3 regions of the Mesorhizobium robiniae genome follow, and region 2 is predicted to be linked to each of the others. Evidence: predicted binding sites of a transcription regulator. Region 2 holds the regulator's gene; each other region holds the start of a gene.

Region 1 (10,247 bases), 450 kb from region 2:
ATACTGCCACGCCGAAGGATGCGACGCTGATCTACCGGCAGTCGCGCTGGACCCGGCTGACGCACTGGCTCTGGGCCATCTCGCTGTTCTTCATGTTGCTTTCCGGCCTGCAGATCTTCAACGCCCGCCCCCAGCTCTATATCGGCAAGGAGTCGGGATTCGCCTATGACAACACCATCTTCGCCATCGGCGCCGAGAACACCGCAAACGGTCCGCGCGGCTACACCGAAATCTTCGGCAAGCGCTTCGATACCACCGGCGTGCTCGGCTGGTCGGGGCCGGCAGGTCGGGAGACGTCCCGCGCTTTCCCGTCCTGGGCAACGATCCCCTCCTATTACGACCTCGGCACCGCGCGCGTCGTCCATTTCTTCTTCGCCTGGATACTGACCACGACGCTGGTCGTCTGGCTTGTCGCCAGCCTGGTCAACGGCCATCTGCGCCGCGATCTTGCCCCACGCATCGACGATCTCAGGCGCTTGCCGCGAGACATCGTCGATCATGCCAGATTCAAGTTCCACCACAGGCGCGAGTACAACACGCTGCAGAAGATGGCCTATGGCGGCGTCATGTTCGTGCTGCTGCCGCTGATGATCATCACCGGCCTTGCCATGTCGCCGAGCATGAACGCGGTGCTGCCGTTCCTCAACGATCTGCTCGGCGGCCGGCAGACGGCGCGGACGATTCATTTCATCGTGATGCTGCTGCTCGTCGCCTTCTTCATCATCCATATCCTGATGATCTTCGCCGCCGGCCCGATCAACGAGCTGCGTTCCATCATCACCGGCTGGTACCGAACCGATCCGCCGGCGCAAGGCAGCAAGACGCCCCAAAGGAGCGCGTGAGATGGCGAAGTTTGTGATCAGCCGCAGAAAATTCCTGACCTCGGCCAGCCTCGGCGTCTCCGGTATCATACTGTCGGGTTGCGATGCCTTCGACAGCCAGCTTGGCGTCGGCGACGGCCTGCGCAGCTTCCTCGAAGGCGCCAACGGCTTGACCTGGCGCGCGCAACGCCTGCTTGCCGGCGATTCGCTGGCGCCGGAATTCACCGAAGCCGACATTCGCCAGCCGCAGCGGCCGAATGGCGTCACCGCGCCGGGTGACGATGTCTACAAGGGCCTGCTCGCCAACAATTTCGCCGACTGGCGGCTCGAGGTTTCCGGCCTCGTCGAAAAGCCGCTGTCGCTGAGCCGCGAGCAATTGATGAACATGCCAAGCCGCACCCAGATCACCCGTCACGACTGTGTCGAAGGCTGGAGCTGCATCGCCAAATGGACCGGCACGCCGCTGTCGCTGGTGCTGGACCAGGCGGTGGTCAAGCCGCAGGCGCGTTACGTGATGTTCCATTGCCTCGACACGATCGACCGCAGCCTGTCCGGCGACGTCAAATATTACGGTTCGATCGACCTGATCGATGCCCGTCACCCGCAGACGATCCTTGCCTATGGCGTGAACGGCAAGCCGCTGCCCGTCGAGAACGGCGCGCCGTTGCGTGTCCGCGTCGAGCGCCAGATCGGCTACAAGATGCCGAAATATCTCCGCAAGATCGAACTGGTCGACAGTTTCGCCGCCATCGGCGGCGGCAAGGGCGGCTACTGGGAGGACAATGGCTACGACTGGTACGGCGGCATTTGAACCGAACCGGCGCGACGCTGTTGCAACCGCCTAAGCGAGCTTGTCGATCAGCGGCCTCAGCGCCGGGTGGATTTCTGGCATGGTCAGCGAAGACTTGTCGGTAAGGTGTCGCTGGCAGGTGACAAGGTGTCGCCCACAGGCTATGGATAACGAGTCGAGGGCTCACATTGAGTCCTACCTGTTTGCGGGAGAGAGCAGCGAGAGCTGCCGCCGAAGGGGAAATCGCCCGAAATCTCTCAGGCAAAAGAACCGTAGACGGGAAAGACACTCTGGAAAGTCGGGGCTTGCCCCCGCGCCGAAGGTGTAAGCGCTGCCGACAGAGTTACGGGGCGCGAGTCTCTCAGGCTTCAGACAGAGGGGCACGGACTGGTCGCCATTCGCGGCCGATTGCGTGCGACTCTGGAGACGACATGACGGGCGACGACACCAAACACCTTCCCCTCGAAGATCTGCACGTGGCAGCCAATGCGCGCTTTGGCGCGTTCGCCGGCTGGTCGATGCCGCTGACCTATCCGGCAGGCGTGATGAAGGAGCACCTTCACACCCGCGAACATGCCGGCCTGTTCGACATCTCGCACATGAAGCTGTTCGAGATCAGTGGGCCGGGCGCCGGGTCGCTGCTCAATCGCACATGCCCGCTCGACGCCGGCGCGCTTGAGATTTCCCAGTCCAAATACACGTTCTTTCTCAATGAAGCCGCCGGCATCATCGACGATTTGATCGTTACCAGGCTCGGACAGCAACGCTTCATGGTCGTCGCCAATGCCGGCAATGCCGAAGCCGACGAAAAGCACCTGCGCGCTTTTGCCGTGGATTCTGACACAAAGGGTGGTTTTGACGCCAAAGTGGACGCACTCGACCGCGTCTTCCTGGCCATTCAGGGGCCCGAAGCCTGGGCCGCCCTGTCCCGCGCCGGCATCGAGAACGGAACACTGCTGTTCATGCATGGCTTTGAGCCCCGCGAGAACTGGTTCATGAGCCGGTCGGGCTATACCGGTGAAGACGGTTTCGAGATCGGCCTGCCGGAAGCCGACGCGCGAAATCTCGTCGCCAAACTGCTCGAGGACGAGCGCGTGATGTGGGTTGGACTGGCCGCCCGCGACAGCCTGCGGCTCGAAGCAGGCCTGTGCCTGCACGGACTGGACATCACGCCGGAGATCGACCCGGCCAGCGCCGGACTGATGTGGGCGATCCCAAAGGACGTTCGCGCCTCTGGCGCTTTCATCGGTGCCGATGCATTGCGTTCAATCCTGGAGCGCGGCCCGACGCAGAAACGCGTCGGCCTGAAGCCGGAAGGCCGCCAGCCGGTACGCGCCGGTGCTGCCCTTTTCGACACCGACGACAATCCCGCCGGCCATGTCACCTCCGGCGGTTTCGGCCCTTCGGCCGGCCATCCGGTCGCCATGGGCTATGTCCAGACAGCGCTGGCCAAACCAGGCACAAAACTCTTCGCCGACGTTCGCGGGACGAAAATCCCGATCGATATCAATCCCCTGCCCTTCACGCCGCATCGCTATCGCAAAGGATGAACCTTCTCATGCCAAAAACCTATTTCACCGAAGATCACGAATGGCTCCGCGTCGAAGGCGGTGTCGCTACCGTTGGCATCACCAACTATGCGCAGGAACAGCTCGGCGATCTCGTCTTCGTCGAATTGCCGGAGCTAGGGAAAAAGCTGGCCAAGGGCGATACCGCCGTTGTGGTCGAATCCGTCAAGGCTGCATCGGACGTCTATGCACCGGTCGACGGCGAGATCACCGAGGCAAACACCTCGCTATCGTCTGATCCGTCCCTGGTCAATTCGGCGGCGACCGGCGACGGCTGGCTGTGGAAGATGAAACTGGCTGACGAGAGCCAGCTCGAAGGTCTCCTGGATGAGGCCGCCTACAAAGCCCATATTGGTTGATAGCAGGACCAGGAAGATGACTGTAGCACCCTACCCCTTCTCGGCCCGCCATATTGGCCCTGGCCTCAATGATATCAGAGCCATGCTGGCGACGATCGGCGTTCCCTCAGTCGAGACGCTGATCAGCCAGGCAGTGCCGAAATCGATCCGGCTCGACCGACCGCTGGCCTTGCCGTCACCGGCAAGCGAAGCGGAGGCGCTGGCCGAGCTTTCGGCGACAATGGCAAGAAATACAGTTCTGAAGAGCTTCATCGGCGCCGGCTATCACGGCGTCCACGTGCCGCCGGTCATTCAGCGCAATCTGTTCGAGAATCCGGCCTGGTATACGGCTTACACGCCCTACCAGGCCGAGATCAGCCAGGGCCGGCTCGAAATGCTGTTCAATTTCCAGACGCTGGTCACCGAACTAACCGGTCTGCCGGTGGCGTCGGCCTCGCTGCTCGACGAGGCGACAGCGGTCGCCGAGGCGGTCGGCATCGCGTTGCGCCATCATCGCGACAAGCGAACCAAAGTCGCGCTGGCCGGCACCCCGCATCCGCAGACGCTTGACGTCGTGCGCACCCGCGCCGAGCCGCTCGGCATCGAGGTCGACGGCGACACGATCGATGATAACACGGCCGCTCTGCTCGTCTCCTGGCCTGATACGTTTGGCGTCTATGGCGACCACAGCGCGGCAATCGAGAAGGCCCGTGCCACCGGCGCGCTGGTCGTCTTCATTGCCGATCCGCTCGGCCTGACGCTGACCGAAGCACCGGCTAGGCTTGGCGCCGACATCGCTGTCGGCCCGATGCAGCGGTTTGGCGTGCCGATGGGCTTTGGCGGCCCGCACGCCGCCTATTGCGCCGTTTCCGACAGGCTGACGCGGCTGATGCCCGGCCGCCTCGTTGGCCAGTCGACCGACAGCAAAGGTCGCCCCGGCTATCGTCTCGCCTTGCAGACGCGTGAGCAGCATATCCGCCGCGACAAGGCGACCTCCAACATCTGCACCGCGCAGGCGCTGCTCGCCAACATGGCGACAGCCTATGCGATCTGGCATGGTCCCGCCGGGCTGCAGGCGATTGCGGAGCGCATCCACACGCTGGCCAGCCGCCTGGCAGCCGGCCTCAAGGCAGCAGGCGTTTCGGTGCTTGGCGCACGCCGCTTCGACACGGTGACGGTGGAAGTGAAGGGCAGAGCCGACGCGATCGCCGCCGCCGCCGAAAAGACCGGCCGATTGCTGCGCGTCATCGACGCTGACCACATCGGCATCAGCTTCGATGAGACCTCGACCGATGCCGATCTGGACGCGATCGCGACGCTGCTCGGCGCTAAGGCGGGCGCCGCTGCCGGGCGCACTATGCCAGGGCAGCCACGCGGCAAGGAGTTTCTCAGTCAGCCGGTGTTCCACGAAAACCACTCGGAAACCGAGATGATGCGCTTCCTGCGCCGGCTGGCCGACAAGGACCTGGCGCTTGACCGTGCTATGATCCCGCTCGGATCCTGCACCATGAAGCTCAACGCCGCTGCAGAGATGATGCCGGTAAGCTGGCCAAGCGTCGCCAATCTGCATCCCTTCGCACCGGCAAGCCACTCGGCCGGCTACCGCGCGATGATCGACGAGTTGGAAGCCTGGCTGGCGGAGATCACCGGCTTCGACGCGGCGACCCTGCAGCCCAATGCCGGCAGCCAGGGCGAATATGCCGGGCTGCTCGCCATTCGCGGCTACCACCGCTCACGCGGCGAAAGCCACCGCACGGTTTGCCTGATCCCGTCGTCGGCACATGGCACCAACCCGGCGAGTGCGGCGATGGCCGGCATGAGCGTCGTCGTCGTGCGCTGCACCGAAGACGGCAACATCGACGTTGACGATCTGAAGGCCAAGGCTGCCGAGCATGCGCAGAACCTCGCGGCATTGATGTTCACCTATCCCTCGACGCATGGCGTCTTCGAGGAAGGCGCGCGTGACCTCTGCGCGTTGATCCATGAGCATGGCGGCCAGGTCTATTTCGATGGCGCCAATCTCAACGCGCTGGTCGGCCTCGCCCGGCCGGGCGACATCGGTGCCGATGTCTGTCACATGAACCTGCACAAGACCTTCTGCATCCCGCATGGCGGCGGCGGCCCCGGCGTCGGCCCGATTGGCGTCAAGGCGCATCTCAAGCCATATCTGCCCGGCCACGTTACCGAAGGCTCCGGCCATGCGGTGTCGGCCGCACCGTTCGGCAGCGCTTCGATACTGCCGATCACCTGGATGTATATCCGCATGATGGGCGCTTCGGGCCTGAAGCAGGCAACCGAGACGGCGATCATTTCCGCCAACTACATCGCGACGCGGCTCGAGGCGCATTTCCCGGTGCTCTACAAAGGCAGGCACGGACGCGTCGCGCATGAATGCATTCTCGACACCCGCGTGCTCAAGGACAGCGCCGGCATAAGCGTCGATGATATCGCCAAGCGGCTGATCGACTACGGCTTCCACGCGCCGACCATGTCGTTTCCGGTGGCAGGCACGCTGATGGTCGAGCCGACCGAATCCGAGCCCAAGGGCGAACTCGACCGCTTCTGCGAAGCGATGATCGCGATATCGAGCGAGGCAGCCAAGGTGGCGAAAGGCGAATGGCCCCTGGCCGACAATCCGCTAGTCAATGCGCCGCATACCGCCGCCGAGGCACTGGCGGCCCAGTGGGCCCACCCGTATTCGCGTCTGGAGGCGGCTTATCCGGCCGGCGACGCCGACACATCAGCCAAATACTGGCCGCCGGTATCGCGTATCGACAATGTCGCCGGCGACCGCAACCTCGTCTGCTCCTGCCCGCCGCTGTCGGAATATCTGGGGGCGGCGGAATAGACGATGAAAAGTGGAATCCGATTTTCGGGCAAGATCATGGTCTAACAAAAAGATAGAAGCCTCAATCAGGCAGAACGCAAGGCCGGCGCGTCGGCCTTGCTCGCCTTGTTCTGGGCGACGACGCGATTTCGACCGGCGCGCTTTGCCGCATAGAGTGCCGCGTCGGCTTCGGCAAGCACATCGTCGAGACTGGTGCCGCCTGTCCCGCCAAAGCCGATGCCGCCACTGACCGTGCTGCGCAATGGACCAAGCTGGGTGGCGACGACTTCCGTGCCGAAGGCGACGCTGATCTTGCTCGCGATGTCATAGGCCTTCTCTTCCGTCATCCGAGACATGACCAGCACGAATTCTTCGCCGCCCAGCCGGAAAGCATCGACTCCGGTCCTGGCATATCTCCTGATGACAGCGGCGAAGCGGCGCAGAACCTGATCGCCAACGGGATGACCGAATACGTCGTTCGTCCTCTTGAAATGATCGAGGTCGAATATGGCGACGGACATGAACGGACCGAAAACCCGTTCACCGTAGAATGCCGTTAACGCCCGCCGGTTCATCAGCCCGGTCAGTGGGTCGGTCATGGTCTCGGCCTTTAATTCGATCTGCGCCCGCAAATGGTGGAGCGAGAACGTCAAAGCACCGAGCCCGGTCATGCAGGCGACCGACACGACGGAATTCAACCGTTCGGCCCAGTTGTCGGGCGCAATGCCGAGCACCCATTGGCCCTTGACCAGCAGGACCGCGCCGCAAAGTCCGAAGGACAGCGCACAGACGCCGCTCAGGAACGAAACGACCAGCAATATCCGGCTGTCATGATCGCCTTTGACCCAGAAAATCACTCCCATAGCCAAGAGCAGCGCGGTTACCGTCGCGTAGGTGATGATGAAGCCGACACCGTCAAACCCGAGATACGTCGCGCCCGCGCAAACGGCCATCGCAGCCAGTGTCGGCAGAACCGCGCGCCTATAGTCGCGCATGCCGAGATATTGCATGGCCGACAGGCACAGGATCAGGAAGCCCAGGCTGAGAAGCGCAAGCACAATCTGGCAAAGCCAGGGGCTGGGATCCCTGGCATAGTGCCAAAACAAGACCACATGCACGACGAGCACAAGAATGCCGCACGCCACCGTCAGCATAGAGCGTGCCTGTGGCGCGGTGAACCAGATCGCAAACATGGTGATGCTGAGGCACGTGCCCGACAGCGCCGCCGCGAGCAGGAGCGAACTGTAATCCAACATGCGTAAGCGGCAGCCTCTTCAGGAGTTCCGCTGCATTCTAGGTCAGCGGCAGTGCGCTGATACCGTTTTTCGGCCAACCTTCCGGCGCAACCTTCGGACAAGGTTTACAAAGCGTCGATGCGCCAAGCTGCCGCTTGGTTGTGGAGTGGTTTTGCAGTAAGAGGCTCTATCCTCGAACGTAACAGGAACCTCCGTCGCCTGCCCGCAAAAAGCGTGGCAGTATCGGGTGGTGATTCGCAGCATCGGAATCCAGGACCAGCATGGACGACAATAACGATCTTTTCGGCACGATGGACAAGCAGCCGCAACCGGTTCGCGCCGCCGCGCGCCCGGCCGACCCGCTGGTGCAGGCGGCGAAGCGCCCGGCATCCCGCGACGGCAGTGAAAGCTATAGCGCCGCCGACATCGAGGTTCTCGAAGGGCTGGAGCCGGTGCGGCGCCGGCCTGGCATGTATATTGGCGGCACCGACGACAAGGCGATGCATCATCTGTTCGCCGAGGTCATCGACAATTCGATGGACGAGGCGGTGGCAGGCCATGCGACCTTCATCGATGTCGAGCTTTCCGCCGACGGATATCTGGCCGTCACCGACAATGGCCGCGGCATTCCGGTCGATCCGCATCCGAAATTCAAGAAGCCGGCGCTCGAAGTCATCATGACGACGCTGCATTCCGGCGGCAAGTTCGACAGCAAGGTATACGAGACCTCGGGCGGCCTGCACGGCGTCGGCGTCTCCGTCGTCAACGCGCTGTCGGACCATCTCGAAGTCGAGGTCGCACGCGGCCGCCAGCTCTACCGCCAGCGTTTTTCGCGCGGCGTTCCGGTGACCGGTCTGGAGCAGCTCGGAGAGGTGCATAATCGCCGCGGCACCAAAATCCGCTTCCATCCCGACGAGCAGATCTTCGGCAAAGGCGCTGCTTTCGAGCCAGCGCGGCTCTACCGCATGACGCGCTCGAAAGCCTATCTGTTCGGTGGCGTTGAGATTCGCTGGACCTGCGACCCCTCGCTGATCAAGGAGAAGGACACGACGCCGGCCAAGGCCGAGTTCCATTTTCCCGGTGGCCTCAAGGATTATCTGAAAGCCTCACTCGGCGACGAATTCCAGGTCACTCGCGAAATCTTCGCCGGCAAGAGCGACAGGCAAGGCGGCCATGGCTCGCTCGAATGGGCGGTGACCTGGTTCGGCGGCGACGGATTTCTCAATTCCTACTGCAACACCATTCCGACCGGCGAAGGCGGCACGCACGAGGCCGGCTTCCGCAACGTCTTGACGCGCGGCTTGCGCGCCTATGCCGATCTGGTCGGCAACAAGCGTGCTTCGATCGTTACCTCGGAAGACGTCATGATCTCGGCCGCCGGCATGCTGTCGGTGTTCATCCGCGAGCCGGAATTCGTCGGCCAGACCAAGGACAGGCTGGCGACGATCGAGGCGATCAGGATCGTCGAGACCGCCATCCGCGATCCCTTCGATCACTGGTTGGCCGACAACCCGCAGGAAGCCTCGAAGCTGCTCGAATGGGTGATCGCGCGTGCCGACGAACGGGTGCGCCGCCGCCAGGAAAAGGAAGTGTCGCGCAAGAGCGCTGTGCGCAAATTGCGCCTGCCCGGCAAGCTCGCCGACTGCACGCAGAATGCCGCGGCCGGCGCTGAGCTCTTCATCGTCGAGGGCGATTCGGCCGGCGGCTCGGCAAAACAGGCGCGCGACCGCGCCAGCCAGGCAGTTCTGCCGTTGCGCGGCAAGATTCTCAACGTCGCCAGCGCCGGCAACGACAAGCTTGCCGGCAACCAGCAGATCTCCGACCTGATCCAGGCGCTTGGCTGCGGCACACGCTCAAAATACCGCGACGAGGATCTGCGCTATGACCGGGTCATCATCATGACCGACGCCGACGTCGACGGCGCCCACATCGCCTCGTTGCTGATCACCTTCTTCTATCAGGAGATGCCGAACCTGGTCCGCGGCGGCCATCTCTATCTGGCGGTGCCGCCGCTCTATTCGATCCGGCAAGGCGGCAAGGTCGCTTACGCCCGCGACGATGCGCATAAAGACGAGCTTCTGCGCACCGAATTCAACGGACGCGGCAAGGTAGAAATCGGCCGCTTCAAGGGGCTCGGCGAAATGATGGCTGCCCAGCTCAAGGAAACAACCATGGACCAGAGGAAGCGCACGCTGCTCAGGGTCGATGTGATCGACGCCGAGACCGCCACCAAGGATGCGGTCGACGCGCTGATGGGCACCAAGCCGGAAGCCCGCTTCCGCTTCATCCAGGAACGCGCGGAGTTCGCCGCGACGGAAGTGCTGGATATCTGAGCATCTTCTACCCGTTCGCATCGAATGTGGAGATGAGCGTGTGATCTGGGACCGGCTGCGGAGCGATCTTGCCGCGAGGTTCGCCGGCCTGACGCCACCAACGCGCTCGGATTGGATTTTCGCTCTGCGCACGGTTTCTGCCGGACTGATCGCACTCCTCGCCGCCTACGCCCTCAAGCTCGACCACCCTCAATGGGCGATGATGACGGTGTTCATCGTTGCCCAGCCGGTCGCCGGCATGGTGCTGGCGAAGGGCTTCTACCGGCTGCTCGGCACACTGGCCGGCGCGCTGGCGGCAATCGGCACCACCACGGTCTTTGGCGCCAACCTCTGGC
Region 2 (10,247 bases):
CTCATCGATAGGCAGCGGCCGCTCGGCGAACAGGAAGCCGGCGCCGTCGACAAGCTCGACCAGCGTCTTGGCGCGCTCCTTCAAGCCTGGCAGGGCGGCAAGCAATTGCGCCTTGCGCGTGTCGTCGAGGCGCGCTGCGATCGCCGGGCCGCCTTCGAGATAGGGCAAGGTGGCGATGAAGATATCGAGCAATTCGGCGTCGCTCATGCGGCGCATATGCACGCCGTTCAGGGCCTCCAGCTTGGCGAAGTCGAAACGGGCGGCGCCCTTGTTGACGTCGCCGATATCGAACCAGGCAATCATGTCCTTGATCGACATCACCTCGTCGTCGCCATGGCTCCAGCCGAGCCGCGCCAGGTAGTTGAGCAGCGCTTCAGGCAGATAGCCCATGGCGCGATAGGCCTCGACACCGAGCGCACCATGTCGCTTCGACAGTTTGGCGCCGTCGGCGCCGTGGATCAGCGGGATATGCGACATCGACGGCACGCCCCAGCCCATGGCTCGATAGATCACCATCTGGCGGGCGGCGTTGGTCAGATGATCGTCGCCGCGTATGATGTGGGTGATGCCCATGTCATGGTCGTCGACGACGACGGCATGCATATAGGTCGGATTGCCGTCCGAGCGCAGGATGATGAAATCGTCGAGATCCTTGTTGGGGAAGCGGACTGCGCCCTGCACGAGATCATCCACCACCGTCTCGCCCTCGGTCGGCGCCTTGATGCGAATGGCGCCCTTGACGCCCACAGGCGCCTCCGACGGGTCGCGATCGCGCCAGCGGCCGTCATAGCGGGGAGGGAGCCCCTTGGCCCGGGCCGCCTCGCGCATTGCCTCCAACTCGGCTGGCGTCGCATAGCAATAGTAGGCCTTGCCCATGCGTACCAGCTCCTCGGCCACCTCGCGGTGGCGCGGCGCGCGCTCGAACTGCGATACCGGCTCGCCGTCCCAGGTGAGGCCGAGCCACGAGAGCCCGTCGAGGATGGCAGCGGTTGCCGCAGCCGTCGAACGCTCACGATCGGTGTCCTCGATGCGCAGCAGCATGGTGCCGCCGGTGTGTTTCGAATACAGCCAGTTGAACAGCGCCGTGCGCGCCCCGCCAATATGCAGGAAGCCGGTGGGCGAGGGGGCAAAACGGGTTACGACCTTGTCGGACATGGAACTCTCAGGCAGGCGCAGGAAACGGATGTGGTTGCGCGGACTTTCGCGCGTCGCGCGTTCATGTAGCATAGGAGGTCAAGGGCGCAAGGGGCAGACCCGATGGCTGGACCAGGCCGCGGCGTGAACGAGAGCGAGGGCGTGGTCGCAAGCGTCAGCGAACGATCGCTGTTTGCCGACGTTCCTCACGCCGAGCCGCTACCCGTTTCGTTGCCTGGGTCGCACTCGGGCATCCAGCTTCTTTCGCCAGGCCGCTCCGCGCCAATACCCGGTCCAACACCCAGGCCTGTCGTTGGTTTCCGCCGACAGTTCCGTCGCCTCGCACCATCCGCTGTCCGCAACAGCGTTGTTTCGGCGGCCGGCATGGAACTCGACCGCGGCGTCGCCTTCCTGCTGGTGCCGGTTTTCCTGGCATCCGGCGTGATCGTCTATTTTTCGCTTGCCGTGGAACCGGGCTTTCCCCAACCCATCGCCGTCGTGGTCCTCACGGCATTGTGTGCAGCGGTCACGCGGTCATGGCGCAAAACGCATTTGTGTTTCATGGCAGCGTTGCTGTGCGCACTCGGTGTGCTCGCCGCCAAGGTTGAAACCTGGCGCGCGGGAACGCAGATGCTCGGTTCGGTAATCCAGACCCAGCTCACCGGCCGCGTCGTCAGGCTCGACCAGATGGCGAACGGCCGGATCAGGCTGACCATCGACGTGATATCGACCGCCCGGCCGACCCTGCGTTATGCACCGGAACGTGTCAGGGTTTCGGCACGCAAAACTCCCGCCGAGATGACCGCAGGCTCGGTGGTGGCCGGCTATGTGAGGCTTCTGCCTCCGACTGGCCCGGTTAGGCCGGACAGCTATGACTTCTCCTTTGACAGCTATTTCGCCGGCATTGGCGCCAGCGGCTTTTTCCTCGGCAATCCGAAGATCGTCGCTTCCGAGGATGCACCGTTAGCCGCGCGCCTTTCCGCCTCGATCGAAAAGGCGCGCGAAACCATCGCCGACCACATCAGGGACAGCATCGGTGGGGCCGAGGGGGAGATTGCCGCTGCGCTGATCGTCGGCGTGCGTGCCGGCATCCCCGAAGAAATCAACGAATCGATGCGGCGCACCGGCATCTACCACATCATCTCCATTTCCGGCCTGCACATGGCGCTTGTTGCCGGCACCATCATGGGATTGCTGCGCGGCGCCTTTGCGCTGTTTCCCGATTTTTCGTCGCGTAGGCCGGTCAAAAAATATGCGGCCGGCGCCGCACTCGTTTCCATAGCTGCCTATCTGATATTTTCCGGTGTCGTGGTCGCGGCCGAGCGCAGCTTCATCATGTTGGCGGTGATGCTTGTCGCCGTGTTGTTCGATCGGGCCGCACTCACCATGCGCAATCTGACGATTTCAGCGATCGCCGTCATCGTCGTGTCGCCGCACGAGGTGGTCGGCCCCAGCTTCCAGATGTCCTTCGCCGCGACCGCGGCTCTCGTAGGCGCCTATGCCGGCTGGTCGGACTATCGTGCCGACAAGGCCAAGGCGCCGCCGCAGCGACGGTCACCGGTCGCTTTCGTCACGCGCAAACTCCTCGCTGGGACAGGTACCATCGCAATGACTTCCATCATTGCCGGCAGCGCCACCGCGCTTTTCGCCATCTGGCACTTCCAGCGCGTCTCGCCGCTCAGCCTGTTCGCCAATCTGGCCGTCATGCCGATCGTTACGGTCGTCATGTTCCTGGCCGTCGTCAGCGCCTTGGCAATGCCTTTCGGCCTCGACGGGCCTTTCCTCTACATGATGGGCAAGGGGCTGACGGCCATGATCGCAATATCGGGATGGATCTCCGAGCGTTCGCCGGTCGATGCAGTCGGGCTGATTTCGTTGCAGTCGGTTCTGCTGGTGACGGTCGCCCTGGTCATTGCCACAATGGCGACGACATGGTTGCGGCTTGCGGCACTTCCCTTTGCGCTCGCCGGCCTGCTGACGATTTCCGAGACACGCACCCCCGACGTGCTGATCTCGGAGGACGCGCATCTGGTGGCGCTGCCGATCGGCGGGGGAGAACTTGCCGTCAACCGAGTGCGCTCGAACGAATTCACCACCGACAATTGGAAACATGCGCTGATTTCAGCGACTATTGTCGAGCCGGAGACATTCGAAAAAGGAGACGTGCGGTTCGACATCGCCGACCCGGCCGACCTGCCGCCGGGAGCGCCTTTTTACTGCACTGACGGCCTTTGCATCGCCCGGCATCCGTCCGGCGCGATCATCGCGCTCGCCGACGACCGCAAAACCGCGCGGCCGGCCTGTGGCTTTGCGGATTTGCTCGTTATTGACGACGCCACAGCCTATTATAATCCCTGCCGCAACCCGCTGGTTCTCGTCGTCACCAAACGCCAGCTCGCTCGCATGGGCAGTGCTGCCGTCTTCTTCGATCCGCAATCTGCGACGACGCGCGCAGAAATCCGTTTTGCCGTCGAACAGCCATACAGGCCCTGGCATGAGCAGCGGAGATTTTCGCGCGAGGCGAGGGGTCTGCCGCCTTACCGCAAGCCTGAGAAAGCCAAGAAAGCTGCCGTTCAGTAACGCCGGATCAATCCAACCAGCTTGCCTTGCACCTTGACCCGGTCCGGCCCGAATATGCGCGTCTCATAGGCCGGATTGGCGGCTTCCAGGGCGATCGAGGCGCCTTTACGGCGGAACCGCTTCAGCGTCGCTTCCTCCTCGTCGACCAGGGCGACAATGATCTCGCCAGGCTGGGCGGTGTCGGCGTTGCGGATGATGACCGTATCGCCGTCGAAAATGCCGGCCTCAATCATCGAATCACCTTTGACTTCCAGCGCGTAGTGCGCGCCGCCGGTGATCATGTCCGGTGGCACCGAGATCGAATGCGTCTGGTGCTGGATGGCATCGATCGGCACACCGGCAGCGATCCGGCCCATCACCGGGATGGAGACGGTGGCGACAACGTCGTCGTCGTTGCCGGCTGCGGGCATGCGTGAAGGCGCCGGCTTGATCTGCCGCCCGAGGCTGCCCTGTCCATGGCTGCTCTGCCCAAGGCTGCCCTGAATGACGCTCGGCGAGAATTTGCGCGCCGCATTGAGGCCGGGCGCGATCGAATCGGGCAGGCGCAGCACCTCCAGCGCGCGAGCGCGGTTGGGCAGCCGACGAATGAAGCCGCGCTCCTCCAGTGCCGTGATCAGCCGATGGATTCCCGACTTGGAGGCCAGGTCGAGCGCTTCCTTCATCTCGTCGAACGATGGCGGAATACCGCTTTCCTTCAGCCGCTCGTGGATGAACATCAACAGCTCATGTTGTTTGCGTGTCAGCATCGCGACCCCCAACAGAATCAGAAAAACAAACCCAGAACAAACACTATCTGTTCCAGTTGTGTTCCGCAACTGTTTAAAGTTTAATGAATGCGTTGACGGTTTGTTCAGCGTAACATCAGCACGCTGCAGGCGGCGCCTGTCGCGGCTGGGGGTGCAAATGGCTCACGCACGATCAGCCCGTTCGCATCGGCCAGCGTTCTGAGCATCGAGGAATCCTGGATGCCGAACGGCGTCGCCGTTAGCGTGCCGGTGTCTTCCTTCACCACCGCGCGTACATAGTCCTGCCTGAGATCGTTGGCCGGTATGGCGGCGCCGAGCCGCGCCTGACGCATGTCCTGCCGGTAGGCGCGGCCGCCGAGCCGCGCAAGCAACGGCTTCAGGAAAAGCTGTGTGCAGACCAGGCTCGCCACTGGATTGCCAGGCAGGCCGATGCAGCGGACGTCGCCCAGCCGGCCGAACATCAGCGGTTTGCCCGGTCGCATGGCGATCTTCCAGAAATCGAGCGTCATGCCTTCGCCAGTCAGCACGTCATGCACAAGGTCGTGGTCGCCGACTGAGGCGCCGCCCAGCGTGACGATGACGTCGGCTCCTGCATCGACCGCTTTTTTCACCAACGCGGCGATCGCCTCCTTGCGGTCGGAGGCGATGCCGAGATCGAGCGCGTCGGCGCCGACCAAGCGGGCTGCAGCGGCGACGCCATAGGCATTGGACGAGATGATCTGGTCGGGGCCAGGCTCGCTGCCCGGCGGCAGCAATTCGTCGCCGGTAGCGATGATAGCGACCAACGGCCGTTTCACCACGCTGACCTGCGGATGGTTGGCCGACGCCGCCAGCGACAACGCCGCCGGATCAAGCAGGCGACCTTTCTCCAGCAGGACGTCGCCCTTCGAGAAATCGAGCCCGAGGCGTCGAATGTTGCGGCCTTCAACCGTCGGCGCGGTCACTTCGATGCTGCCGCCGCCGAGATCGCGGACATTCTCTTGGATGACAATGGTATCAGCGCCTGCGGGAAGCGGCGCGCCGGTGAAGATGCGCACGGCTTGCGCCGGACCGACCGTTCCGGCAAAGCCGCGTCCGGCCGGCGCCATGCCGATCACCGAAAGTCTTGCCGGCACGGAGGCGACATCCTCGGCCCGCGCGGCATAGCCGTCCATGGCGGACGCGTTGAAGGGCGGCTGGGTGCGGAGCGCCATGAGCGGCTCCGCCAGAACGCGGTCGGCGGCGTCCATCAGGGCGACGCTTTCAGCTTGCAAGGGCGCCGCATCTTCAAGCAGGCGCTCTAGCGCCTCGGCGACCGGAAGCAGCGCCATTATCGGCCTGTCCCCTGGGCGCCCGCTTTGTAGTCGCCGGACTTGCCGCCGGTCTTTTCCACCAGCCTGACGCCCGAGATCACAATGGCGCGGTCGACCGCCTTGGCCATATCGTAGATCGTCAGGCAAGCGACCGAGACGGCGGTCAGCGCCTCCATCTCGACGCCGGTCTTGCCGGTGACGCGGGCCAATGCCGTGACCTTCAGGCCGGGCAGCGCCGCGTCCGGTTCGATGTCGACGGATATCTTAGTCAACAGCAGCGGATGGCAGAGCGGTATCAGCTCATGCGTCCTCTTGGCCGCCATGATGCCGGCGATGCGCGCCGTACCGAGTACGTCGCCCTTCTTGGCGTCGCCATCGAGGATCATTTTGAGCGTCTCCGGCAGCATCGAGACAAAACCCTCGGCGATCGCCGTGCGCGTCGTCTCCGCCTTGTCGCCGACATCGACCATGTTGGCTTCGCCTGTCGCGCCAAGATGGGTGAGGGCGGTCGTCATCGTCAGATGGCCTTAGAGCGATGTGCGTCCGTTTGGACGCACATGGTACGCTCTAACACTTTGAATCTAAGCATCGTGCTCTCCGAAAATCGATTCTGATTTTCGGGCCGATGCATGAGCCGGCGCCTTGCCCATCAAAAGCAGGTGCGTTGCGGCAGCCACGTCCTGTTGCCGCATCAGACTCTCGCCGACGAGGAAGGTGCCGATGTCGCTCCGTTCCAGCCTGCGGCAGTCTTCGTGCGAGAAAATACCGCTCTCGCTGACCAGCAGGCGGTCGGCCGGCACCATCGCAGCGAGCCGCTCCGAGGTGTCGAGACTGGTTTCGAACGTCCGGAGGTTGCGGTTATTGATGCCGATCAGCCGTGACGACAGTTTCAGCGCGCGTTCCGTCTCGGCCTCGTCATGCACCTCGACCAGCGCGTCCATGCCAAGCTCGAAAGCCGTCGTTTCGAGCTCCCTGGCCATGGCGTCATCGACGCTCGCCATGATGATCAGGATGGCATCCGCACCCCACGCACGGGCTTCGAAAACCTGATAAGGCTCGAACAGAAAATCCTTGCGCAAAGCGGGCAATGTCACGGCGCTGCGCGCATCGGTGAGGAATTCAGGCGCGCCCTGGAAGGACGGCGCGTCGGTCAGCACCGAAAGGCAGGCGGCGCCGCCTTTCGCATAGGCCCTGGCCAGCGCCGGCGGATCGAAATCGGCGCGGATCAGACCCTTGGACGGGCTCGCCTTCTTGATCTCGGCGATCAGCGCGAAACTGCTGGATTTGCGCTTGGCTTCAAGGGCCGCGAGAAAGCCGCGTGGCGCATCGGCGTCCTTCGCCTGCGCCTTGATCTCGGCAAGCGGCACGCGCGCCTTTGCCGCCCCGATCTCGTCGCGCTTGTAGGCTTCGATCTTGCGCAGAATGTCAGACACGGCTCTATCCGTTCGAAATCTCGACCAGCCGGTCGAGCACTTGCAGCGCGCGGCCGCTGTCGATGGCTTGCGCCGCCGTCGCCATGCCGTCGGCAAGCGTTGTTACCTTGCCCGCCACCACCAGTCCGGCGCCGGCGTTCATCAGCACCGTATCGCGAAAGGCGCCGGCAGCGCCGCCCAGCATGTCGCGCAGCGCCTGGGCGTTGTAGGCGGCATCGCCGCCGCGCAACTCGTCCTTGGTGTGACGCTTCAGTCCCACCGCTTCCGGGGTCAGCGTGAAGCTGCGGATCTCGCCGCCGACCAGTTCGGCCACTTGGGTTTCACCGGTGGTGGTAATCTCGTCATAGCCGTCGCCATGGGCGACCCAGGCGTGGTCGGCGCCCAGCGCCTTCAACGTCTCGGCCACCGGCATGATCCACTCCGGCAAGAACACGCCGACCATCTGTCTGGCGACACCGGCCGGATTGGAGAGCGGACCAAGCAGGTTGAAGATGGTGCGGGTGCCAAGCTCGACGCGGGTCGGGCCGACATGCTTCATTGCCGGATGATGCGCCGGCGCGAACATGAAGCCGACGCCTGCTTCGTGGATGCAGCGGCCGATCGTTTCCGGCGGGATATCGATCTTGACGCCGAGCGCTGTCAGCACGTCGGCGGCGCCGGTCTGCGACGACAGTCCGCGGTTGCCATGCTTGGCCACCGGCACCCCGCAGGCGGCGATGACGAAGGCGGAAGCGGTCGAGATGTTGACGCTGTGCGAATTGTCGCCGCCGGTGCCGACGATGTCGATGGCGCCAGCGGGCGCTTCGACACGCAGCATCTTGGCGCGCATGGTGGCGACGGCGCCGGAAATCTCACTCACCGTCTCGCCGCGCACGCGCAGCGCCATCAGGAAGCCGCCGATCTGGCCGGGTGTCGCGTCGCCCGACATGATGATGTCGAAGGCCTCCCGCGCCTCCTCGAAGGAAAGGGCGTCGCCGGCGGCAACCTTGGCGATATGGGTCTTGAGCGCGCTCATCTGGTCAGGGCTTGGGCAACGGCGGTCTGGTCGATGCGAACGTCGTATTGGGTCTGCAACTGCGCCACTAACTGGTCGAGCAGGTCGTCCGACAGGCCGGAGGTGAAGGATTTCTGTGCGTCTTCCGGCACCGAGCTCGCGTCGGCTCCGGCAGGCTCGAAGACTTCGGCAATCTTGAACAAGATTTGTCCGTCGCCGGTGGGCGAGGGGATCAACCCAGTCCCGCCTTCGCCCTCGTCGAACATCGCAGCCGCCCCTTCCTTGCCAAAATCGACGTCGTCCGCCTCGCGCTTTACGCCGCGCTTGGTCTGCTTCTCGAGCTTGAGCTCGCTTGCGATCACATCGAGCGTGGCGCCGGCCTTGAGACGCTTTTCGAGTTCGTCCGCTCTCGCCGTGAGCCGCTTGGTCGTTTCCGCCGCCGTCCAGTCGGCCACTACTTTCTGGCGGACTTCATCCAGCGTGCGGTCGCGGGCCGGCGTGATCGAATCCACTTCGTAAAACACGAAGCCGTTGCCGGCGGTGGTGAGGTCGGGATTCTCGGCGCCGGGTTCGGCGTCGAACACCGCCTTGATGAGATCCGGCGATTCCGGCAGGTCGTTGACGACGGTGCCGTCCGGCCTCTGGCCGGTGCGATCGATTGCATCGATGGTGACGACCTTAAGCTTCAGTTTTTCGGCCGCTTGCGCGAGCGTGCTGCCCGAAGCGCGCATATCTTCGTAATTGTCATGCACATCAAGCAGAATGCGGCTCGCCTCGCTCAGCGCCAGATCCTTGCGGATCTCAGCGGACACTTCGGCCAGCGGCCTCACCACTTCGGGCTTGACATCGGTGACGCGCAGCAGCACCGGACCAAAAGCGCCCTGAACGACCGGGCTGACCTCGTTGGCGTTTAGCGCGAAGGCGGCGTCTGCCACCGCCTTGTCGGCGATCTTGTCCTTGGTCAGCGTGCCGAGCAGCGTGTCGGCTTGCGTCTTACCCTCGGCGGCAACGATCTTGTCGAAAGTTGCGCCGGTCCTGAGTGAATCGAGCGCGGCCTTCGCGGCATCAGGCGTTTTGAACACGAGCTGTTCGATGGTGCGCGTTTCCGGCGTGGTGTAGCGCGCCTTGTTCTTGTTGTAGTCCTCGCTGACCTGTTGGTCGGTCACAGCACTCAGATCCATGATGTCTTCCGGCTCGAGCCTGACATAGGAGAATTTGCGGTATTCGGGCGCCGCATAGGTCTTCTTGTTTTCCTCGAAAAAGGCCGAGAGTACTGTGTCGGACGGCGCTTCGATCGGCTCGACCAGTGATTTCGGCAGCGTCACATAGTCGATGGTGCGGTCTTCGCCACGATAGAGCGCGACCGCCTTCAAGAAGGTATCCGGAGTCTTGAGACCGTCCGAAACCGCCTCGACGATCTGCTGGCGCACAGCCACCTGGGCGCGGTTCCTGAGGTAGTCTTCCGGCCGCATACCGACCTGTTGCAGAATGTATTCGAACGTTCGCCTGTCGAAGCTGCCGCCGGGACCCTTGAAGGCGGGGTCTTCATGCGTGAGTTGGGCCAGGCGGTCCTTGGACAGCCCAAGCCCGAGCTTGCGGGCCTGCTCATCGAGGACTGCACCCGACACGAGTTGCGCCAGCACTTGGTTGTCCAGGCCGAGCGCCGTCGCTTGCTCGCGGCTGATGCGCTGGCCGAATTGCTGCGACATCACGCTGATCTGGCGATCATAGGCGAGGCGATACTCGTTGATCGATACTTTGGTGCCTCCGGCCGTGATAACCGCGTCGTGGCCTGCAAAACCACCCAGAAGCTGCCCCGAAATGCCCCAGACGGCGAAACTCAACACCAACAATATCAGCAACGCCTTCGCGACCCAGGTCCCCGCCGCGTTTCTCAAGATACCAAGCATGGTCACTTCCGATTTTTGCGCATTTTCGCATGCGCCGAGTCTGAAACAAGCGCAATAGCGTCCTTCCGGCCCACTGTCGATTGCTTTGTGGGCTGAGTTTGCTAGTGAGGACGCAGCCGAATATTGCCCGGAGAAGCAAATCCCATGACGCCAGGAAT
Region 3 (10,247 bases), on a different contig from region 2:
CCTGAGGGGTCGACCAGCAGCGGCATGTCGGTATATTTTTCGCGTGCCTCGAAGACGAACACATTGCGCTTGCGCGGCTCCACCGGCAGCGCCAGCCCGGCCATATCAGCCACCTTGCCGGCATTCGGCCCGGCGGCGTTGACGACGACGCCGGCCTCGAGCCGCTCGCCATTGTCGAGGCTGATGCTGGTGATACGATCGCCCTGCCGCTCGATGCCGGTCACATCGGCGGTGACGAAATCGATCTTTTTCTCGCGCAACGCCTTGCGGAACAGCATCAGCATCGCATGCGCGTCGAACCAGCCCTCGCCCGTGCGGCCATAGGCGCCGGCGGTGATGCCCTCTGCCGACAGCCACGGGAAGCGACGCACCAACGCCTCGGCATCCTCAAGCACGATGTCGGCCCCCTCGGCGATCTGCGCCTTGTGGTTGGCCCGCAGGATCGGCAGCCCGTTCTCGCCGGCGAGGATGAGATAGCCGCCTTCCCGAAAGCCGATATCTGCGTCCGCCCCGAACTCTTCCGTCAGCCGCCGGAACAGTTTCAGCGTGAACTGCGACAGCCGGATGTTTTCTGGGATGGAAAACTGCTGGCGGATGGAAGCGCAGGACAGCGTCGTTGCCGCATGGGCGAATTGCGGATCACGCTCGACCAGCGCGATCGAGCCCGAAAACCCTTCCTCGCGCAGATAGTAGGCGATCGAGGAGCCGACGATGGCTCCGCCGATGATGACGATGTCGTAGCGCACGTTTTCCGCGTCTCCAGTTCTGAAGCATGATCCCGAAAGCCGGTCTTCGGAATCAGGCTCCAATTTACACAATCGGCAGGATGATCTCGAAGCGCGTGCCGCGCTCGGAGTCAACCAGCCGGATCGTGCCATCATGCGCTTTCAGGAGGGCCAGCACGATGCCGAGGCCCATGCCGGTGCCGCCTGAATCACGGCGCGTGGTGAAGAATGGCTCGAAGATGCGGGCCCGGTTGCTGGGCGAAATGCCGGCACCATCGTCGCTCACCAGGATCGTCGCCTTGCCGTGCGCGCTCGCTGCCGTGATCGAAACCAGCGTTGCGCCATGCCGCGCCGAATTGTCGGTGAGATTGGCGAGCACGATTGCCGCGTTCTCGGCCGAGATGCGCAGACCGATATCGCCGCCGGCCGCGACGCGCACCGCCAGCCTGTCTTTGGCCGGCAGCAGCGCCAGTGCGGCGTCAATCGATGTGCTTTCGCTGCTGGGCGCCAGATTTTCGGCGCGCGCCAGGTCGAGCAGGCGGCGCACCAGCAAATTGAGCCGGCCGGCGTCGGTGACGATGTTGTTGGAAAAGCGACGCCGCTCGGCCTCGTCCATTGTGCTGCCCGAATCGCGCAGCAGTTCGGCGGCCCCCTGGATCGCCGTCAGCGGCGATTTGAGTTCGTGCGAGACATGAGTGGCAAAGGTCTGAATGCTGTCCGAGCGCTCATGCAGCTTTTCGGCCATATCGAGGAAGGCGGCGGAAAGTGCCGCCATCTCGCGCGTGCCGTGATGGTCGAGCGGCCTGATGGCTTCGCGGTCGCCGGCGGCGATGCGTTTCGTTCGTTCCATCAGCGCGTATATCGGCCGGCTGACGGTGCGCAGGAAGACGAGCGCGATGAGCAGCGTGCCGCCGAGAATGGCGATCGTCGCCAGCACCACCTTGCCGCGCTCGCCATAGAGATGCTTGACGATATTGTTTGGCGTTCGCGACAGGTAGACCACGCCGGCGACCTTGCCGTCGACCGCAACCGGCAGGGCGACGAAGACGCGGACTCTCGTGCCGCGGCTCACCGAATAGAGCGATGGCGGCGGCTCGTCGGAGATCCTCAGCCTGAGCACGCTGGCATAGCGGCCGGCCAACGCTTCGCGAACCTCCGCGACCGCGCCGAGCGACAGGCCGACCTCTTCGCGCCCGGCGATGACGACGCCTTTTGCCTCGAGCAACCGAAAGCCGGCAAGCGTGGTTTTCTGCGTCTCGGCAAGAATCCCCGATAGCCGCGCCCCGACCGCCGCGAAGGCAGGATCGATGGCGGCAGCTGTCGCCGCAGGCCGGGTCGGCAGAACGGTATCGGAGGCAAGATCGAGGTGCGGCTCGATGGGCCGATAGGGGGAGTTCGAATCGCTGGCACTGGCGGCAGGCACCGCCGCGCCGAGCTTCTCGGCCGGGATGCCGGCGTCACGGATCTCTTGTGCATAGATGGCGGCAAGGGCGGCACCTTGCGCGATCAGCTCGGCCTCGGTCTGGCGGATCAGCTGGTTCTCGTAGAGCCGGAAGAAGAACAAGCCGACCAGCGGCAGCGCCATCACCATGATCAGGATGGCAACTACGATGGTGGCGAGGCGAGGCCGCCATTTGCTGCCAATCCATTTTTGGGTGTTCACGCGCCGCACCGGCCGAGCCGGAAACCGACGCCGTGAACCGTCTCGATCGCGTCCGTGCAGCCGGCCGCCGCCAACTTGGCGCGGATGTTGCGGATATGGCTGTCGACGGTGCGCTCGGCGACATGGATGTTGGCGGCATAGGCATTGGCCATCACCATGTCGCGGCCGAGCACATGCGCCGGACGCGCCAGAAACCCTTTCAGGATCGCGAACTCGATCGACGTCAGCACCAGCGGCTGGCCGTCGAAACTGGCCGCATGGCTGGCCGGCACCAAGGCGAGCTTGCCATGCGAGAATTGCCTGTCGTCGGCCTGTTCGGCCTTTGTCGGGCGAGCGCGCCGCAGGATGACATTGACGCGGGCGACCAGTTCGCGCGGGCTGAACGGCTTGATGACGTAGTCGTCGCCACCCATTTCGAGCCCAAGGATGCGGTCAATCTCTTCATCACGCGCGGACAGGAACAGCACCGGCACGTCGGATGTGTGCCTGAGCCGCCGGCAGACCTCCAGCCCGTCCATTTCCGGCATGCCGATGTCGAGCACGACAAGATCGGGCGGTCGGCGTTCGATCGCCTGCAAGGCGGCGGCGCCGTCGGCTACGGCAACCGTCTTCATCCCCGCCTTTTCGAGCGCAAAGCAGATGATTTCGCGGATGTGCGGATCATCGTCGGCGACCAGGATGTGATGCGGCATGAATCAGCGGCCCGGCACGAAGGGTTCGGAGCCCTGAGGAACCACGAACGGGATACGCGTGTCGAGAGTACGAAGGAGCCGCCAGTCGCGAAAGCTCCAGGCGCGCCAGTTTTCTCGGGCCGCACGATAGCAGGCCTCGTCCTGCCCAAGCGTACGGGCGAGTTCGCTGTAGGAGGGAAGGCTGGCCGCATTCGTGCTGGCTTGATGCTCGAGGAAGCGGTCGAGCGCCGGCCAGGCGCTGGGGCCGAGCGAGCGCAGGTACCAGAAATCGAGTTCGGTGCCCTGGCCGGTCATTTCGAATGAGTACTCGACATTGTAGTTGGCGATCAGTGCGGCGAAGTTGACGAAGCAGCAGGCATAGAGCGTCATCGAAAGCGTCAGAAGATTGGCGGAAAGCAGCCATTCGTTGGATTTTTCGAGCGCGATGCGGGCGATGATCAGGGCAAGGCCCGCCGCAACCAGTCCCATCCAGACGAAGGCGGCGACGCGCCAGTAGGTCAGCGCATAGATGCCGATATAGAGGTCGAGCCGCAGGATCGACGAGATGACCAGCACGATGTTCTGCGCCACCCAGACATAGACCAGCCGGCGGATGAGCGGATCGCTGGAGGTCGCACTCCCCGGCCGCAGCGCCGCCAGCACGAAGCCGGCGGCGAGCAGTGCCGTGACGATCAAGGGATAGGCGCCGCGATGTGCATAGGCGGCGTAGGTCAGCCCGTCGGGAAGGGCGACGCCGCCCCACAGATAGGTGGCGTCGAGCGCGGTCTGGATGGCGAATAGGATGTTGAAGACGACCAGCGCGCGAAGAATGGCGGCCTTGCCGAAGATGATGTCCTCGATCGCTTTGGCGGGTTTTGTCGTCGTCACCCGACCGACAGGCACAGACGACACCACACGCGCAATGCGGCGGAGAAAGCGTGGCAGGCGCGGGCGCAGAAAGGCCCAGACACCGGCAAGTATGAACAGCCAGAAGGCCAGTCGCGGCAGCTGGATGAGGTCGAGCAGTGCGAGGAGATCGATCAGCGACAGCCAGTATTCGACAACCGGATTGGCGGCGCCGAACAGCGCGAGAAACACCGCTCCCAGCGTCAACGGCATCACCCAGACGGCGATCGCCGCAAAGCGGATGCGCCGTCGGCCAAGCCGCCGCGCCGCCTTGCGCCAGCGAAAGAAATCGTGGGCGAACCGGAATGGTGCCGCGAGCAGGAAGAGCGCAACCTGGCCGGCAATGCGGGCAAACCCGCGCCGCAGCCGGCCGGCCAGCGAAAGCGCGAAGACGGCCATCGCCGCAAGCCCGATCGCGACGGAGAGCGCACTGACATTTTCAATGAGCGGCAGCAGCCCGACAAGCAAGGCACCGAGCCCGAGCCACAGGCCGCGGGCGCTGAGCGCCGAAGGCTGGATGACCGCGGCTGCGGCGGCAAGCGTAATGCCGAACAGGAAAAGCGTGATGCCGACGGGCTGCCCGTAGAAGAGAAAATCGGCCAGCGCGGCAAGCAGGACCGCAACGCCGAATCGCGCGCAATAGCTCGGCGCGGCCGTAAGCAACGATGTCATGATCGGATTCTCTCGGCGGCTTTGATGCGGCCGGCATATCTGGGCAGAGATTTAGGGATGAGGGGGAAGAGGGTCGCCGAACGATGCGTCCGGGGTGGATCGACGAGCCACCAGCCCTCACTTCGGAGCCGGTAAGGCAGGGACCAACGGAGTTTTTCTCGCTCTTGCATGCCGCCCTTGTCGTCGGCGGAAGTGCCGGCGGCGGGGCGGATGCGAGGAGATTTTCGGGACTTTTGTGCAGTTTTTATGCAGGTCAAAGCGGCTTGCCTCGACCGGCCGCAGGCGGCATAGATTTGGTATGATGACCGAAACCTACCGCCCGCGCCGTTCGGTGCTCTACGTCCCGGCCTCGAACGACAAGGCGCTGGCCAAGTTTGCCTCGCTGACTTGCGACGCCGTCATCATCGATCTCGAAGATGCCGTCGCTCCCGCCGACAAGGTCTCCGCGCGCGAAAAACTCGCCGGCATCTTCGCCGATCGCCCAGTTGCCAACGACTATGGCCGGCGCTGCGAGATGGTCGTGCGCATCAATGCGCTTTCCAGCGAATGGGGCGCCGACGATTTGCTGGCCGCGGCACGCTGCGAGCCCGACGCCATCCTGCTGCCCAAGGTCGACACGCCGCGCGATGTCCTCGAACCCGGCGACGTTCTCGACGACAATTTCGCACCCGACGCGGTGAAACTATGGGCGATGATCGAAACCCCCAAGGCTCTGCTCAACATCGGACCGATTGCCGAGCTTGGCCGCGATCCGGCCTCGCGGCTCACTTGTTTCGTGGCCGGAACGAACGATCTGGTCAAGGAGACCGGCATTCTCGCCACGCCCGACCGGCGCTATCTCACACCGTGGCTGATGCAGATGGTGCTCGCCGCGCGCGCCGGCGGCCTTGACCTGCTCGATGGTGTCTTCAATGATTTTCGCGACCTGGACGCTTTTGCGCGCGAATGCGGGGAGGCGGCTGCCATGGGGTTTGACGGCAAGTCGCTGATCCATCCGACCCAGATCGAGGCTGCGAACCGGGCCTTTGCGCCATCTGCCGAAGCGCTGGCCGAGGCGCGTTCGGTGAAAGAGGCGTTCGCGCTTGGCGAGAATGCCGGCAAGGGCGTCATTGCACTGAATGGAAAAATGGTCGAACGGCTGCATCTGGCGCAGGCCGAAAAACTGCTGGCGAAGGCGGCCGCCATCGGGGCATGATTGGCAACTCACGACAGGAATGAAAAATGAAACTCTACCGCTTTTTGTCCGGCCCGGACGATTCCAGCTTCTGCCACAAGGTGACGGCGGCGCTGAACAAGGGCTGGCACCTGTTCGGCTCGCCAACCTATGCCTATGACAAGCAGACCAAGAGCATGCGCTGCGGCCAGGCCGTGGTGAAGGATATCGAGGGCCAGGAATACGGGCCCAACACCAAGCTCAGCGATTGGTAGGGAGGTTTCTGCTCGTCTTTCGTCATCCCAGGGCGGAGCAGGAGCGAAGCGACGTCGCGGAGACCCTGGGATGACGAAGCGTGGGGCCCTTTACTCCGCCGCCTCTTCGATCCGCTCCATATCATCGTCCGACAGGCCGAAATGATGGCCGATCTCGTGGATCAGCACATGGGTAACGATGTCGCCCAGCGTCTCTTCGTTCTCGGCCCAGTAGTCGAGGATGGCGCGGCGGTAGAGCGTGACGCGGTTCGGCCCCTCGCCGGTCTGCGGGTTCCAGCGCTCGGCAATGCCGCGCCCCTCGAACAGGCCAAGCAGGTCGAAAGGCGTTTCCAGCGACAGATCGTCCATGATCTCGTCGGTCGGGAATTCGGCGATCTGGATGACGATCTCGCCGGTCAGCTTGCGAAAATCCTCCGGCAGGTGGGCATAAGCCTCCAACGCCAGGAACTCCATTTCCTCCATCGACGGCGAAAGCTGGTCGTGCCAGACACGGGTCTTGTAGATGCGGGCCATGCTTTGTCCTTCTGATCCCGGCATATAGGCTTTCGAGCCGGACTCGGCAAATGGCCGGGTTGCCGTTAACGCAAGGGCAGGAATAAATTCCCCATGACTCCGCTTGACTCTTCGGGTGGCCTCTGGAATCTATAGGAACATAACAGGAACAATTGTGAGTGGAAGCTGACCGTCATGGCGACAAGCGCCGTGGCGCGGGAGACTGTTTTTGCCCTGCGCCGCCAGATCGCGAAGATCGAGGGAACGCTGCCCGAGCGCTTGGAGGCGCCGGCCGGCGCAGCCCCCGTTGATGCTGACGTCACCTCCCAGAATCCAACAGCGGATGGTCTGACAATCGTCCGCCGCGGCCTCGCCGTGGCGCCGCCTGATGCGTTTCTGCGCACCGGTGCCGAAGGTCTCGACACCGCGCTTAGCGGCGGCCTGCCGAAGGCGGCGCTGAACGAGATCCATGGCGCCGCGACACGTGATGCCGGGGCCGTCGCCGGCTTCGCCCTGTCGCTCGTCAGCCTGATCCTCAAACAGGGGCCGCAATTGCCGGTCCTGTGGATCGGCACCGCGGAAATCTTCCGGGAGGCGGGCTTCCCCTATGCCAGGGGGCTTCACGCTGTTTTCGGCATCGAGCCGGAGCAATTGCTGTTTTCCGAGGCGCCAAAACTCCTCGATGCGCTGTGGATCGCCGAGGAAGCCGCCCGGATGACCGCGCTCGCCGCCGTCATCCTCGAAATCCGCGGCAGCCCGCAGCGGCTGGACCTCACGGCGACGCGGCGGCTGCACGCCCGGGCGCAAAATGCCGGCCGGCCGGTGTTTCTGCTGCGCCAGGCCGGCGAACCCGAGCCGACGGCGGCACCCGTACGCCTCGTCCTGTCGGCGGCGCCGTCGGCATCCCGCCAGACGATTGCCCGGCCGCTTGCCGGGTCGATCGGCCGTCCCGCCTTCACCGTCAGCATCGGCAAGAGCCGCACGGCCTTGCCAGGACAATTCACACTGGAGTGGAACCCCGATGAACACAGTTTCGAAGAAAGACGGGGCGAGGAAAGAAGGGCAGCGAATTCTGTCCCTGTGGTTCCCGCATCTCGCCGCGGAAAGGGTCCTGCGGCAGCGTCTGGGGCGGTCCTGGCGTTCCCGGCCGTCGGATCACCTGCCGCTGGTGATCAGCCATCGCCAGGGGAACGCGCAGCGCATCGCCGCCCTCGACGAGCGGGCTGAGGCGCTTCACCTGAAGCGCGGCATGGGCATAGCCGACGCGCGTGCCATGCATCCGTCGATCGACGTACTGGAAGCCGATCCCGAGGCCGACCGCCGCCTGCTCGAAAGCCTTGCCGACTGGTGCGATCGCTACACCCCGCTGGTGGCGCTCGACGCAGCCGATGGCCTGTTCCTCGACGTCACCGGCTGCACCCATCTTTTCGGCGGCGAACGCTCGATGCTCGACGACATCCTGTCGCGCTTTTTCCATCAGGGTTTTGATGTCCGCGCCGGCCTTGCCGCGACGCCAGGTGCTGCCTGGGCGGCAGCGCGGTTTGCCAGTGACCGCATCGTCCCCGGTGGCGAGGAGGAAGCGCTTCTCGCACCCTTGCCACTGGCGGCTCTACGCATCGAGCCTGATATCCGCGCCAGCCTGGAAAGCGTCGGCCTGCGCACGGCGGGGGCCGTCATGGCAGCCCCCCGCGCGCCGCTCGCCCGCCGCTTCGGTGTCTCTCTGCTTTTGCGTCTCGACCAGGCGCTCGGCCGCCTCGACGAGGCGGTGTCGCCGCGCCTGCCGGTCGCGCCGCTTTCGGTCGAACGCCACCTCGCAGAACCCATCATGCTGACCGACGAAATAGAGCGGCTGGTGAAAATGCTGGCGACGACTTTGAAGGTGGATCTCGAGCGTCGCGGCGAAGGCGCAAGAAGGCTGGCGCTGCTGCTCTTCCGCGTCGACGGCGCCGTCAGCCGCATCGCCGTCGGCACCTCGCGGCCGTTGCGCGAGCCGCTGTTGATCCAGAAATTGTTCCACGAAAGGCTAGCCGCGCTCGAACAGGATATCGATGCCGGCTATGGCTTCGATCTCGTGCGCCTCTCGGTCCTGACGGCCGCGGCCTTCGACATGCAGCAGGCGGATCTCGCCGGCGAGACGCGCGATGACGGCGCCGACATCGCCCTTTTCGCCGACCGCATCCGCGCCCGGCTCGGCGACAGCGCGGTTTTGAAACCGGTTGCCGTCGAGAGTCATCTGCCCGAGCGCGCCGTCGCCACGCTTCCCTTCGCGGAAGCGCCGCAAAGGGTCTCTCCGCCGAAGAAGCCGGACAAGATACAAGACGCTAAGCCTGTCTTCCGGCCGGAACGCCCGATCCGGCTGTTCCGTTCGCCCGAACCGATCGAGGTCCCGGCCACCGAAATGCCTGAGGGGCCGCCTATGAACTTCCGCTGGCGGCGCGCGCTGTACCGGGTTGCGCGCGCCGAAGGGCCGGAACGCATCGCCCCGGAATGGTGGCGGGAGGCGTCGGGGCAGGAAGACGCGCCGACGCGGGATTATTTCCGCATCGAGGATAGCGACGGCCGCCGTTACTGGCTCTACCGCCAGGGTCTCTACGGCGCCTCTCAAATCCCGCCGCGCTGGTTCATGCATGGGGTCTTCGCATGAACGCGCTGACGGCCGTTCCCTATGCCGAATTCGGCATCCAGTCGAATTTCTCGTTCCTGCGCGGCGCCTCGAAACCGGAGGAGCTGGTGGTCGCAGCAAAGTTCCTGGGATTTTCGTCGATCGGGCTTGCCGACCGCAACACGGTGGCCGGTGTCGTGCGCGCCTGGCAGCAGGCCAAGGTGGAAGGTCTTTCCTATCATCCCGGCTGCCGCCTGGTTTTTTGCGACGGCACGCCTGATGTTCTCGCCTATCCGCAGGACCGCAAGGGCTGGGGCCATCTGTGCCGCATGCTGACGCAAGCCAATATGCGCGAGGAAAGCGAAAAGGGCGCACCGCTTCTCTATCGCGACGACCTTTTCGAATGGGGCGATCTCATGTCGCTGGCGGTCCTGCCGGATCTGTCGGCGCCGGCGGAAGATCACCTTGGACTGATTAGCCGGCTTAAGGATAGATTTGGCAAGGCTTTGCGGCTTGCCGTTGCGCCGGATTATCAGGGCAACGACCGCTTCCGCATCGAGCAGGCGGCTGCCATGGCTGAGGCATCGGGCATTCCGCTGATGGCGACCAACGACGTTCTTTACCATACGTCCGAACGGCGCCGGTTGCAGGACGTGCTGACGGCGATCCGCCTCAACGTGCCTGTTGCCGAAGCGGGGCTGGAGCTGGCGGCCAATGCCGAGCGCCATTTGAAGCCGCCAATGGAGATGGCGCGGCTTTTCCGCAGGCATCCGCAAGCGCTGGCGGAAACGTTGCGCTTTGCCGGCGAATTGAGCTTCTCTCTCAGTGATCTCCAATACAACTATCCCGACGAACCGACGGAATCGGGCCTCGGGCCACAGGCCGAGTTGGAAAGGCTGGCTCGAGAGGGTGCAGCGATACGGTATCCCGCAGGCGTTCCCGCCGATGTGACGAAGCGCATCCGGGAAGAGCTCGCTTTGATCGAGCGTCTGAACTACGCGCGCTATTTTCTGACCGTCTACGACATCGTCAAATTCGCCCGCAGCCAGGGCATACTTTGCCAGGGGCGCGGCTCGGCGGCCAACTCG

What was found. Region 2 encodes LexA, which represses DNA repair genes until DNA is damaged. Its sites were predicted from a motif close to TGTTCNNNNTGTGTTCNG; they were not measured.
Region 1: parE (DNA topoisomerase IV subunit B) is a predicted target of LexA. The motif match lies at 7,773-7,790, and genes of this name have one in related genera.
Region 3: ABID19_RS10745 (ImuA family protein) is a predicted target of LexA. The motif match lies at 6,712-6,729, and genes of this name have one in related genera.

Annotation. Positions count from the first base shown of each region.
Region 1 is NZ_JBEPMC010000006.1:468,373-478,619, forward strand. It holds gene ABID19_RS19505 (cytochrome b/b6 domain-containing protein) at 1-842, shown strand, start outside; gene ABID19_RS19510 (molybdopterin-binding protein) at 844-1,632, shown strand; glycine riboswitch at 1,808-1,894, shown strand; gene gcvT (glycine cleavage system aminomethyltransferase GcvT) at 2,043-3,161, shown strand; gene gcvH (glycine cleavage system protein GcvH) at 3,170-3,538, shown strand; gene gcvP (aminomethyl-transferring glycine dehydrogenase) at 3,555-6,365, shown strand; gene ABID19_RS19530 (GGDEF domain-containing protein) at 6,431-7,600, opposite strand; gene parE (DNA topoisomerase IV subunit B) at 7,861-9,912, shown strand; gene ABID19_RS19540 (FUSC family protein) at 9,953-10,247, shown strand, end outside.
Region 2 is NZ_JBEPMC010000006.1:18,237-28,483, forward strand. It holds gene gltX (glutamate--tRNA ligase) at 1-1,155, opposite strand, end outside; gene ABID19_RS17320 (ComEC/Rec2 family competence protein) at 1,258-3,714, shown strand; gene lexA (transcriptional repressor LexA) at 3,708-4,460, opposite strand; gene ABID19_RS17330 (molybdopterin molybdotransferase MoeA) at 4,565-5,770, opposite strand; gene moaC (cyclic pyranopterin monophosphate synthase MoaC) at 5,770-6,267, opposite strand; gene trpC (indole-3-glycerol phosphate synthase TrpC) at 6,334-7,185, opposite strand; gene trpD (anthranilate phosphoribosyltransferase) at 7,190-8,200, opposite strand; gene ABID19_RS17350 (SurA N-terminal domain-containing protein) at 8,197-10,089, opposite strand; gene tpiA (triose-phosphate isomerase) at 10,234-10,247, shown strand, end outside.
Region 3 is NZ_JBEPMC010000003.1:537,355-547,601, reverse strand. It holds gene ABID19_RS10780 (NAD(P)/FAD-dependent oxidoreductase) at 1-746, opposite strand, end outside; gene ABID19_RS10775 (sensor histidine kinase) at 811-2,388, opposite strand; gene ABID19_RS10770 (response regulator transcription factor) at 2,385-3,080, opposite strand; gene ABID19_RS10765 (DUF4153 domain-containing protein) at 3,084-4,637, opposite strand; gene ABID19_RS10760 (HpcH/HpaI aldolase/citrate lyase family protein) at 4,939-5,832, shown strand; gene ABID19_RS10755 (DUF1737 domain-containing protein) at 5,859-6,065, shown strand; gene ABID19_RS10750 (metallopeptidase family protein) at 6,156-6,578, opposite strand; gene ABID19_RS10745 (ImuA family protein) at 6,753-7,784, shown strand; gene ABID19_RS10740 (DUF6504 family protein) at 7,726-9,201, shown strand; gene ABID19_RS10735 (error-prone DNA polymerase) at 9,198-10,247, shown strand, end outside.